2 regions of the Bacillus sp. 01N45 genome follow, and region 2 is predicted to be linked to the other one. Evidence: a T-box and tRNA genes for the amino acid it is inferred to sense, from the RefSeq annotation. Region 2 holds a T-box; the other holds one or more tRNA genes.
What was found. The T-box of region 2 lies ahead of argS (arginine--tRNA ligase). A T-box ahead of a tRNA ligase gene usually reads a tRNA of that ligase, here a tRNA-Arg.

Region 1: it has a tRNA-Arg gene. The T-box ahead of argS (arginine--tRNA ligase) is inferred to sense a tRNA for this amino acid. The anticodon was not compared.

The regions. Positions count from the first base shown of each region.
Region 1 is NZ_JBFTQW010000001.1:737,087-743,420, forward strand. Features, by position in the region: gene tig (trigger factor) at 1-395, opposite strand, end outside; gene AC1DMU_RS03860 (hypothetical protein) at 705-1,703, opposite strand; gene AC1DMU_RS03865 (hypothetical protein) at 1,901-2,149, opposite strand; gene AC1DMU_RS03870 (PH domain-containing protein) at 2,668-3,282, shown strand; gene AC1DMU_RS03875 (hypothetical protein) at 3,368-3,568, opposite strand; tRNA gene AC1DMU_RS03880 (tRNA-Arg) at 3,981-4,054, opposite strand; tRNA gene AC1DMU_RS03885 (tRNA-Gly) at 4,056-4,129, opposite strand; gene AC1DMU_RS03890 (metallophosphoesterase) at 4,239-4,742, opposite strand; gene AC1DMU_RS03895 (XTP/dITP diphosphatase) at 4,756-5,364, opposite strand; gene rph (ribonuclease PH) at 5,376-6,113, opposite strand; gene gerM (spore germination protein GerM) at 6,242-6,334, opposite strand, start outside.
Region 2 is NZ_JBFTQW010000008.1:247,444-253,777, forward strand. Features, by position in the region: gene AC1DMU_RS20025 (bacteriocin-processing peptidase family protein) at 1-1,387, opposite strand, end outside; gene AC1DMU_RS20030 (class I SAM-dependent methyltransferase) at 1,726-2,646, opposite strand; gene argS (arginine--tRNA ligase) at 2,780-4,468, opposite strand; T-box leader at 4,515-4,729, opposite strand; gene AC1DMU_RS20040 (class I SAM-dependent methyltransferase) at 4,770-5,546, opposite strand; gene AC1DMU_RS20045 (BrxA/BrxB family bacilliredoxin) at 5,596-6,030, opposite strand; gene AC1DMU_RS20050 (thiol-disulfide oxidoreductase DCC family protein) at 6,114-6,334, opposite strand, start outside.

The DNA of each region.
Region 1 (6,334 bases), on a different contig from region 2:
GTTGTTTCAACTTTTTCTACTGCTAAACCTTTGTACTCGCCTAATTTAACTTCAGGCTTCACTGTAACTTTTGCAGTGAAGATAAGGTTAGCATTTTTTTCGAACTTCTCGATGTTGATTTCAGGATGATCAACTGGGAAGATACCAGCTTCATCGATCGCTTCACCGTATGCTTTTGGTAAGATGATATCTAAAGCATCTTGGTATAAAGATTCGATACCAAAGCGTTGTTCGAATAACGGACGAGGCATTTTCCCTTTACGGAAACCTGGTACGTTAATTGTTTGTACTACTTTTTTGAACGCAGCGTCGATAGAGTTGTTTACTTCTTTAGCATCAACTTCGATTGTTAAAACGCCTACGTTACCTTCTAATTTTTCCCATTTTGCAGCCATTTATTCTTTCCCTCCAACTATAATAATGTATGCACATACCTCTATAGATTAAAATCTTCATTATCTCTTTTTTGAAATAACAAAAGTACAAATAATCCTCTAGCAAAAGCTTTCAGATATAATGTTCCAATCTACTAATTGTCTAAAAGACAACTACGGTATATTTTGTTCGAGAATAATATGAAACATATTAAGTAAGAGATTTACACTTCTCTTCTCTTACAAACAGGCAGATTTCTGCCTTTTGCAACCCTTACATTATAACATAGAATATGCTCGTTTCAAGAACCGAACGATTCTTTTTCATAATTATACGGGCAAATATCCTTCTCTTTCAACACGTAATAACCATTGATAGGCAATATGAAACTCTTCTAATTCAATATTATACGCTGTCATAAGCTCTTCTTCATCAATAGTCAATCCGAAACGCTTTCTTCCAATTCTCTCTAAAACAGCAGCCCAAATCTCCACTTTATCCATTAATAGAGCGAATGGGAAAACGCTAATTCGCAATTCTTTCCAATATGTAACCATCGCATCAAATATATCGGGATAATTTTGCTCTAATCGGCTTGATAATGTATGTATAATGTTATCGGATTGCTCCTCATTATGACCTGTAAATGCTGGAATCACCTTAATCGTATTCCCAAACTTTTCTACCTCTATCTCTTCTTCTATTTGATTTTCTATCATTTTATATAAAATAGAAGTTTTCAAATAAGGGTGCTGTTTTTCGTCTATTAAAAATTTCTTTAAAATAGGTAATGCAAGATCCAAGTCTTTTAACGAAAGTTGCTGAATCGCTCTTAGCTTTTGTCCAAAGTTTTCTCCAAACATTTCATTAGTAAACTCATCCAATTCAAAATTCGAATCGACTAGTGACGTATCTACTTCACTTAACATACCTTCTGCAAATAAAGCGAGCTGTGCTAATTTTTCCTTTTGCTCAGGCATTACATCTTTCGTTTGCAAAACCTTTTCAACGATTTCAATGACACCTTCATAATCATTTGTTTGAACTAAAATCGTCACATATGTTTCAAGAATATCACCAAATAATACAGCTCCTGTTTCAAGTAACTGTTCACATTTGTCTTTCGCTTCTTCCATATGTTTTAATTCTAACAAACAAATAACAGAAGCGAGTTCCGTTTGTTCCGTTTCTGCATTATACTGACGTAATATTTCAAAGCAGCGCAATGCATCTTCGAATTTCCGCTCTTTCAGTGCTAAAAAACCTTCATCAATATATCGCTCTGATAGTTGTGGAAACAATACGACCGTATTTTCTTTTTTATCCATACGTCCGCCTCTTTTTCTAGATTTTAATTATCTTTAAAGTAAATATATCAAATGAGTAATAAGAACACAACATCCCAAAACCCTTTGTTTGAAATATGGAAATATTTAATTTTTATATTTCGATATAAACAAATCCTTACTAAAAATTAAAAATGTACAAATAAAAATCCTCAGCAATTAAAGCAGAGGATTCATCATTAATGGAAAGCTTTTATAATAGTGGGGTATATAACAAGGGTAATAATTTGGAGAACAATAATTGCCATAACAATCATGCTAAAATAGAAGATTGGTTTACTTCGCTTCATTAAAAACATAATAATAAGCATCGTACAAGCAAACAAACTTAAGAAGAACAAACTCGTTGTCGAACTAAGTATACCACTCGGGACAAAGAACAATAACACTACACTACAAGTACCTATAATTCCAAATAACCATTCCATTCATTCACTCATTCCCTTTCCCTCTCATGGCAGTTTTTTTACTAAGCGATTAAATGTTTTACAACATCAACTACATACGTTAATTTCTCATACGCTACAAATCCAAAAGCAACTGTTAAACCCGTTACAATTAATCCTTTCATCATTTCTTCCTCCTCGTTTTATCGTTGTTACCTTTATTATAGAGGATTAGCAATTTGTTACCATCGAACTTCCTTACAGTTACCTTACAGAATTGTAAGATTTCAAAATGGATAGAAAAAAACCTCATATTACTTGAGAGGTTTTCACGGAATTTCTCTATAATTACTTGCAAAATTAACTTTTTCTCCTGGTTATTTTTCGGAGAATCCACTCTTAAACTGATAGATTTACTAAATAACTTAGGGTTGAAATAATTATTTGTTACTTTTCTTAACTTACCTTCAAATGTTTTTAATTATAAGAAAACACTTTATTGAAATCGTGTTAATATATTTTTATACAATTAAGAATTTAATTTAAAAGGGGGATTATGTATGTTTAAAAAAATGGCTGCAGATGTATTAGGGCTAAGCGATGTAGGTTCTGTCATTACACCGAAAGATTACGATAAAGTTGATGCTGATGATTACGTGATGCATGAAGATGGGGAGAAAATTTATTTTTTAATCAAATCAAAATCAGATGAATATTGTTTCACAAACAAAGGATTAATCCACCTAGATGGTACAAGTGCAACAAGTAAAAAACGTACACTACGCCGCTTTAGTTATAGTAAGTATCAAATTAAAAACGTAGCACTTGAAACTGCAGGAACGATTGATTTAGACGTAGAAATTAAGTTCCAGATGGGGGATGAGCATTATTCAATTGATGTTCATAAAAAACATATTGAAGAATTAAAAGATTTATATAAGGCTTTACTTAAAATAGAAGAAATTTCATACGACAACGATATTACATTACAGTATGCACATAAAAGTCTAGATATGGCATCTAACGCTTTCAGCCGTATTTCAAACGCACAAGTAAATTTAGCAGAACAATTTAAAGAAATGAACGAGATCGCCTTTAACTGGCTCGTTGATACGAAGAAACAATATAACGTGAAAGATTATGGTTTTGTATTTGAGAAGTTTATTAATAACTAAACAAGAAACCCTTGTTATCAAAAGATAACAAGGGTTTCTTAGCGTCCCAGGAGAGATTTGAACTCCTACTCCGCCCATTTCCGTACTATTTTATATATTTTGATCGCAGTCTTAATATATCTTCTCCTTCACGAATGCCTGCCGATCCCTTCCTCACATTTTTTACGACAGTCCAATCTGGGTTAGTTTCATCACCGATGTTCTGTACTGTAAAGTTGCCATCACCATATTTCCGGTGACCTTCTGCCAATTTCTCTGTTAAATCATTCTCATTTGATCTAGCCATCTTTGCGCCATCTCCCTTTTTTATACAACCTTCTTAAACTGTCCAACCAATCACACGTCCAGTCAATTGGAGATTCTCGTTTTCCGCTTCTATTAATTGTAACACACTGTCGGGGATAAGTTCCGATAACGGCTGCTTAATCGTACTAGAATGGTAAAAAGTTTTATAACATTCTAAGTGAACAATTGGGATAATATAGATATGGATTTAAGTTTCATCATAAGCCTATTGATTCTTTAAATTAAACAAGAGAAATAGGGCGCATAAATAGCGCTCTTTTCTTAATGCACTTTAATCTATTGTATATAATAATTATCATATGTTACTTTATATTTTTTACACCTCTTGCACATACATCAATTTTTAAACAAACAAAAAACCTTGTTATCAAAAGATAACAAGGTTTTTTTAGCGTCCCAGGAGAGATTCGAACTCCCGACCGTACGCTTAGAAGGCGTATGCTCTATCCGGCTGAGCTACTGGGACATGGAGCGGGTGAAGAGAATCGAACTCTCGACCAGAGCTTGGAAGGCTCTTGTTTTACCACTAAACTACACCCGCATATGTTATTTTATTTTTCTTCGTTAGCGCTGTTGCCCTATCGACAATATTTATTATATGTATAACCATACATAAAGTCAACACCTTTTTTAAAAGAGGATAATTTTTCTTATCCTCTTTTAAAAACTGCTTGTTCAACTAGTTGTCCGTCTAATGTTTCAAAACGAACTTCCATTTGATTTTCATCCATTTCTAATAAAGCAAATGTCTTTTCTACACGCTGACGTGGCAATAAAATACTGCCTGGATTAATAAATAAAACGCCATCGATTAATTCTGCACCTAATACGTGAGAGTGTCCGAAGCATGCAACTTGCGCCCCTACCTCTTCCGCATGGTACGCTAATGTTTGTAATGTCATTTTCACGTTATGACGATGTCCGTGCACAACTACGAAACGAATGCCATCTACATCAGTTACAATTTCATCTTGAAAGTTAGCATAATCACAGTTCCCTTTTACAACATGGAAACCTTGCAGCTCTTCATGAGCAGGCGTTAGCTCTGAATCACCGCAATGAATCATGACATCTACTTTTCCTTCATAGTTCTCTTTCAACTGCTGTAATTCCTTCACGGAGCTATGACTATCGCTTAAGATTAAAGCTTTCATCAATCTCTCTCCCTTATTCTCCTAAAAACCATTCAGGGATTTTTTCTTCTAGCTTACGAAGAGCACGTCCACGGTGGCTAATGGCATTTTTCTCATCTGAACTTAGTTCCGCCATCGCTCTTTTATATTCTTCCACATAAAAAATCGGATCATATCCAAAGCCATTTTCCCCGCGGCGCTGCTCTAAAATATACCCTTCGCACGTCCCGTTTACAATGACAGGCTTTTTATCCCCTTCAGGGAAAGCCACTGCTAATGCACAGTAGAAACGAGCTTTACGCTTTTCAAACGCTATTTCATTTAATTCTTGTAACACTTTATCAATATTCGCTTGATCATCTTTCGGCTCTCCAGCAAAACGAGCTGAATACACGCCTGGTTTTCCATTTAAAGCATCTACAATAAGACCTGAATCATCCGCGATTACGATCGCATTCAGCTGTCTACTCAGACTATCCGCTTTTAAGATCGCATTTTCTTCAAATGTTTCACCAGTTTCTTCGACTTCTTCAATATGAGGAAAATCGTGCAATGATTTTACTTCTAAATCAAATCGCTCAAATAACTCAGCAAATTCACGTACTTTCCCCATATTTTTTGTCGCTACAACAACTTGTTTCATACTTTCCACCTCTACTCTATATGAGATACGATGTCACCTAACGCTTCTTTTTGCATGTCGATTAGTTGGAAGATACCTTGTTCCGCAGCATCAAGTAATTCATTTAACTGCGCTCTGCTAAACGTCGCCTCTTCTCCAGTTCCTTGCACTTCAACAAACTGACCTTTTCCAGTCATAATTACGTTCATATCAACGTCTGCTTTAGAATCTTCTGCGTAGTTTAAATCTAAAACAACACCTTGCTCTTCAACAATTCCTACTGACGTTGCTGCTAAATAATCTTTTACTGGAATTTTAGATACTTTTTCTGCTTGTAATAACTTCTCAAACGCTAATACCATTGCTACATATGCACCTGTAATAGAAGCAGTTCTCGTTCCACCATCCGCTTGAATAACATCACAATCAATCCAAACCGTTCTCTCACCAAGTGCTTCTAAGTCAACTACCGCACGTAATGCTCGTCCAATTAAGCGCTGGATTTCCATTGTACGTCCTGTTACTTTCCCTTTACTTGATTCCCTAATTGTACGTTGTTCTGTTGCACGTGGAATCATCGCATATTCAGCTGTTACCCAGCCCTTTCCTTCTCCACGCATAAACGGTGGGACACGCTCTTCAATTGTCGCTGAGCAAATTACCTTTGTATCCCCAACCTCAATTAATACTGATCCCTCTGGATGTTTTAAATAATTCGTATGAATATGTATATGGCGTAATTCTGTTTTCTCTCTACCATCTACTCGCATAAAAATAACCTCCTCATAACTACTTGTTAGTATAGCCAAATTTAAATGTATGATATGTATACAATAAAAGAAGAGGAACCCAAAAAGCAATTCCCCTTTCTTACTTAAGTATATCAAATTATTGAAGATTAAAAACTACCTGTATTCACGTTTTCTGGACGATCGACAGGTTTTATTAACTTTCCGCCCTTTTCATCTATAAGATTCGCTTTACCATTTAC
Region 2 (6,334 bases):
AATGATTTTCTTCTTCATTTAAAAATGCTAATTGCTCCTTCTTTTCTTTCGGAACAAACGTAATCGCTAAACAACCTGTGTAACGATATTTTTCTTGTAACTTACTATATTCCACAATAACTGGTTCTATAAAGTTCGGATCTTGAACATAAAAAGCTTGTAACGTATCATCATATCCAGATAGCACTTGTACATGTGAAGCATGCTCAATATCTATACTTAATAAAACAGGAATCCCTTCATCCAGTAGTCTCTTATAATTTTCCTCATTCCCTTTAAAATAACGATATTCATAACCTAATTCTTCTAAATAAGAAACAGTATCTGAAAACTTTGAGCCTGTCATATCAAAAATAAACTCTGCTATTTCATCTTGTGTACGTTTTTCTCCCCATAACTGCAACATCATTTCTAAACTTGTCGGAACACAATAATTATCCTTTTGTACAATAGGAACTATCGGTAAATGCACCTTTTTTCCATCTGGATTTTTTTCTAAATTATGATATAAAGACTCTTTTAAACTTTTTTCTTCTTTTAATAACTGTTGTAAATCTACAAGTTTATTCATTTTGTAAAGCGCTTCTGCACGTAAATGTACAAAGTAAGCTTTATACACATGATAAGGAAGCTGATTATTTATGTTATCTATTACCGCTAACATTTCTTCATACTTCCTTAAATCTAATAAATATTTTACCTTTTCAAAATGAAAATATGGTACTTGCGGGAACTTTACAATCGCATCATCAATTAGCTGTAATGCACGTTTTTGTTCTCCTTGATTCGCATATAATTGTGATAATAAATAGGTAGATAGCTCTTCACAATCTTTATGCTGCATGCCGGCTATAAATTGTTCTTCTGCTTTCTCCCATTCACCTGTATGCATATAGACGTAGCCCCATTTATCAAATACGGCACGTGAACTGTACTCCTCTGCCTTTTGCATATAGATTAGGGCTTCTTCATTTCGTTTCATTTCCAACAAACATCGTACTAACGTAAAATATGTTTTCGCTAAAAGATCAGCTTCTATTTCTTCTTTAATTACCTCTTCTAATGAGTCTTTTAACAACTGTTCTACTTCAAGTATTTTCCGCTCATCAATTAACTCATCACAATATAAAGAGAGCGTTCTCATATTTGGGAATTTTTTGTAGGCGTAGCGAATGAGGAATGAACTGTATTGGTGCATAAGCCCTTCATCAGTAAGACGTATTAATATGTCAAACTCCTTATGTGAAGGAACACTAGCAAGCCAACTCTTCAAATAAGATAAAGTATTCTTTTCTTTTATATATGAAATTTCATTATTTATTTCCTGTAATCCATCTATAAATCTCTTGTCTTTCAAACAAGCATCTAACTGCTTAAAATCTAGCATGTATTCACCTCGAATATTTATTTGTACTGCTACTTGCTTAGATTTTACACATCATATTGTAGGTATTCAACTAAAATCTCTTATAATGGATGGTATTAATTAATATTATTCAAATTTATAACAAAATATAGTAAAAGTGATTGTTTTTCTCCATATTTTGTTTAATTAAATGGAATAACGTAACATGAGGATTTTATCTTTTGGAAGCTGAAATCCGTACATGAAATTATATCGGCGATAATTTAAATATATCGACGATTTTCAAAATATATCAGCGATTATACGGTGGATATCGACTTACCGACAAAAAATGACAATCCTCAATAAATCGCTATCTTTCAACATACTATTTCACCAAATGTAATTTTCATATTCGGAGCATATACTAAAGAAGAATGTAGATGAAATGCCTTAAAAAATCGGAGTTCAGCTTCATATTGAGCTAGCGCATCATCATATGTTAATCCTCTAGCCATTAAACGTTCTATAAAATGCTGTTTATCACCCGGATCCCCTGCAATCCCCTCTTCTTTTAATGAATGATACAACCTTTGTTTATCATTATAGTGCATATTAGAATCTAAAAAGTTCACTTTATTACTTACTCTACATTCAATATTTTTTACGCCTAGTTCACTTAAACACATCGGTATTTTCATACCAATATTTCCATCTTTTCCGCTTCTCTGCATGTCATTTTCAAATAACTTCTGCAAAGCACCTAGCCTAATAATTTCTGATTGATTCTCTCCATCTAAAGAGTATGAAGACATATTTGATATCCAATGTGGTTCAAAACAGATTATTTTTCCGCCCTTTTTAATTGAATGTATCATTTTTTTTAGCATCATTTTTGGCGAACTCATATGTAATAAGAAAGCATGACAAATTGCTATATCGTATGTATCTTTCAATTCAATTTCTGTAGCATCTCCCTCAAGAAATTCTGTCTCATACGGAAGTAAACGAAACAACTCTCTCGCTTCAGATAATAATGTTTCTCCACTATCAATGCCTGTATACTTTGATCCTTCTGGAAGTAAAGGCATTAATACTAAGCCTAAATAACCATATCCACAACCATAATCAACAATATGTACTGGCTTAGTAATCTTCCAAACCATATTTACTAAAAAGCTTACATAATCGTCGTTGTAATATAAATCTCTTGTGTTTTTTAAATATGCTAGTTTACTGTTCCAATCGTATGTTTCCAAGTTTAACGCCTCCTTTTTATATATGACATTACAATTCTCCATTTAATAAGGACATTCCTACACTTGAAACAATTCTAGAAAAATTTAGATTTAATAAAATAAAACTTCTGCTTTCACATTTTCTATAAAAATAAATAGGCATACATATCTACTATGATACGTATACCTATTTGTTTCACATCTCCTCAGGTGCCTCCACCCCAAGTAAACGTAATCCCTCTTTTAATACAACCGTCACAGCATACACTAATGCGAGTCTGCTGTCTTTCTCTTCGCTCTCTTCTAATATACGAACATTACCGTAATATTTATTAAACGATTGTGCTACATCCAATACATATTTTGAAATGATTGATGGCTCATTTTTGTTGAAAGCTGCTTCAATTATTTGAGGGAATTTATTCAGTAATTTTACAACGCTCCAGCTATGATCATCTTTTAATGCAAACGTACACGTTTCAAATTCTACACTTTCTTTTCTTAAAATAGAGCACGCACGTGCATGTGTGTACTGTACATACGGTCCTGTTTCACCTTCAAATTTCAGCATGTTTTCTAATGAGAATTCGATATTATGCATACGCTCGTTTTTTAAATCGTGAAAGATAACTGCGCCTACACCGACTTGCTTCGCTACTTCTTCTTTCTGTTTTAAGTTTGGATTTTTCTCTTCAATATTTTGTTTTGCAAGGTCAATTGCTTCTTCAAGTACTTCTTCAAGTAAAATAACTCTTCCTTTACGTGTCGACATTTTCTTACCATCTTTTAAAATGAACCCAAACGGTACATGTTCCATGCCGTCAACCCAATTGTAACCAAGCTTTTTTAATACAGTGAAAAATTGATTAAAATGTAAACTTTGTTCTGGGCCAACTACATATAACGCTTTATCAAATGCATATGTGTTTTGACGGTATAACGCTGCTGTTAAGTCACGTGTTGCGTAAATCGTTGCACCATCGGATTTTCTAATTAAGCAAGGCGGCATTCCCTCTTCTTCTAAATTAACGACTAACGCACCTTCTGACTCTTCAAGCAAATCATGTTCTTCTAAAATCCCAATAAAATCTTCCATTAAGTTATTATAAAAGGCTTCTCCTTGAAAATTAGTAAACTCAACACCGAGAAGTTCATAAATACGAGAAAATTCTTTTAAGGATTCGTGACGGAACCAATTCCAAAGCTCAACAGCTTCTTCATCACCTTCTTCTAATTTCTTAAACCAAGCGCGTCCATCTTCTTCTAATTCTTCATCGTCTTTTACCTCTTCATGAAATTGAACATATAACTTAAATAGTTCACGTATTGGATCCTCTTTAACTACTGCTTCATTTCCCCATTTTTTATAAGCGGTAATTAACTTTCCAAACTGTGTACCCCAGTCTCCAATATAATTAATTCCTACAACTTCATAACCACATTTTTCAGCAATATGTTTCAGTGAATTTCCAATCATTGTAGAACGTAAATGCCCCATTGAAAAAGGTTTCGCGATATTAGGAGATGAATAATCGATAACTACCGTTTTTTCACAACCAAAGTGATTTTGACCGTACTCTTCTTTCTCCGCTAATACCGTTTTTAATACATCATCACTTACCGTCTCACGATTAAAAAAGACATTTACATAAGGACCAACAGCCTCTACTTTCGTAAAAAATGGATCACTTAATTTTCCTGCAACTTCCTTTGCGATAATAGCTGGTGATTTTTTATATTGCTTCGCAAGTGAAAAACATGGAAATGCCGCATCTCCGAATTCATCTTGTTTCGGCGTTTCGATTAAATCTAAAATTTGATTTTGCGTTAATTCATTCGTAAAAATATCGGATAAACTTTCCGCAAACTGCGTTTTATAATCCATACTATATAACCTCCTTATTTTTTTAAACACAAAAAACTCGTCTCTAAAAAGAGACGAGTTTAAACCCGTGGTACCACCCTTGTTGTTCATTACGAACCACTTTCCCGTTTATAACGAGGACAGGGGGCCTCGGCTTACTCTACTATTCGTTCAAGAAGCATCTCCGAAGTGCGCTTCATCTTTTCCTTCCGCACTAGGCTCACACCATCCCTAGCTCGCTTTCCTTCTAAAAAAGACTACTCTCTTCATCACCGACAGTATATTTAATTAATTATTGCTTATTATACATCTTTTCAAACAATTAGCAAGGGTCAATTACACCAAAGTGAAACTTAGCACTTCTTCTTTTGTATACATGAAAATTATGTTTTTCAAATCTAGAACTACGGAAATGATCTTTCAGAACGACACGCTTTCTCGCCACACGCTTCGCTTCTGCAATTGTTTCGTTAGTAATATCATGATACAAAGCGAAGTGTTTTAATCCTTTTATTCCATCTGATTCTATAACAGTTTCTTCAAACATCGGATCAAGGTACACAACATCATAACTATTGTCTTCACATTGTGTTAAAAATGCGTAATGCTCCGTTTGCTTCACATCGATTCGTTGCATTGCCTCATCAATTTCAGAAACAGTTGAAGACCATGTTTTTAAACCATTTTCCATAATATAAGCCATATACTCATTGCCTTCAAGTCCCGTTACTTTTCCGCTTTCACCAACAATATAACTAGCTACAATACTATCTGATGCCATACCGAGCGTACAATCTAATACTGTCATTCCGCTCTCTAATTGCGCGGCTTGTACAAACGGATCCTGTTCTCCGCGCATTAACCTTTTCACACGAAACATCGCTGAGTTTGGATGAAAGAAAAATGACTCTTCCGTTCCTCTCGGATAAATAGCTAATCGGTTTTTCCCTACAACAAGTACATCTTGTTCATACTGCTCATGCAGTTTATGTACTGGTACGTCATTACGTTTAACGAAAGAACGATTTAATTCTGCTGCTACCTTGTTTGCATAATCCGTCATTTCTTTGTTTGTTCTTCCTGCTGTTGTTACGATCATTGTTTCACCTCTATATAAAGAAAAGAGGGAGATTTACTCTCCCCCTTCTTTAGCAATTCTTTTCGAAAGCTTGTTCTAAGTTCGTAATAATTTCGTCCATAGTTGCACCTTCAATTTCATGACGGTGAATGAAGTGAACAACTTCTTTTCCTTTTAATAATGCCATAGATGGTGAAGATGGAGGAATTTCTCCGAAGTATTCACGCATTTTTGCAGTAGCATCTTTATCTTGACCTGCGAATACAGTTACAAGATGATCTGGTTGTTTTTCAGCACGAACAACTGCTTGACCTGCTGATGGACGTGCTAAACCAGCTGCACAACCACAAACTGAGTTTACAACTACTAAAGTTGTACCTGCCGTGTTTTCCATAAATTCTGTTACAGCTTCTTCTGTAGTTAACTCTTCAAACCCAGAACGCACTAATTCTTGACGCATTGGGATTACCATTTGGCGCATGTATTCTTCATAAGCATTTGACATCGTGTAATCTCTCCTTCAACTTTCATTCCAAATTCATCATATCACGCTCTATTACTAGGTGCAAAAGAAAGATAACGATGATTTCATTTTTTTGTAGGGATTTCACAAACCCCTTCACAGCAATGTCCAACTGGGACAAGTTTTCTATTGTTAGCGATATAATCGTATACTTTACTTCCAAATCCGAGTACGATAGATAGTTTTATAAAAGGAACGGCAAACCAATAAGATGGAACGGCCTTTGCTAATACATGTATGCTATGAATTCCGGCATACCACTTATTATTTTTTAAAATATACAATC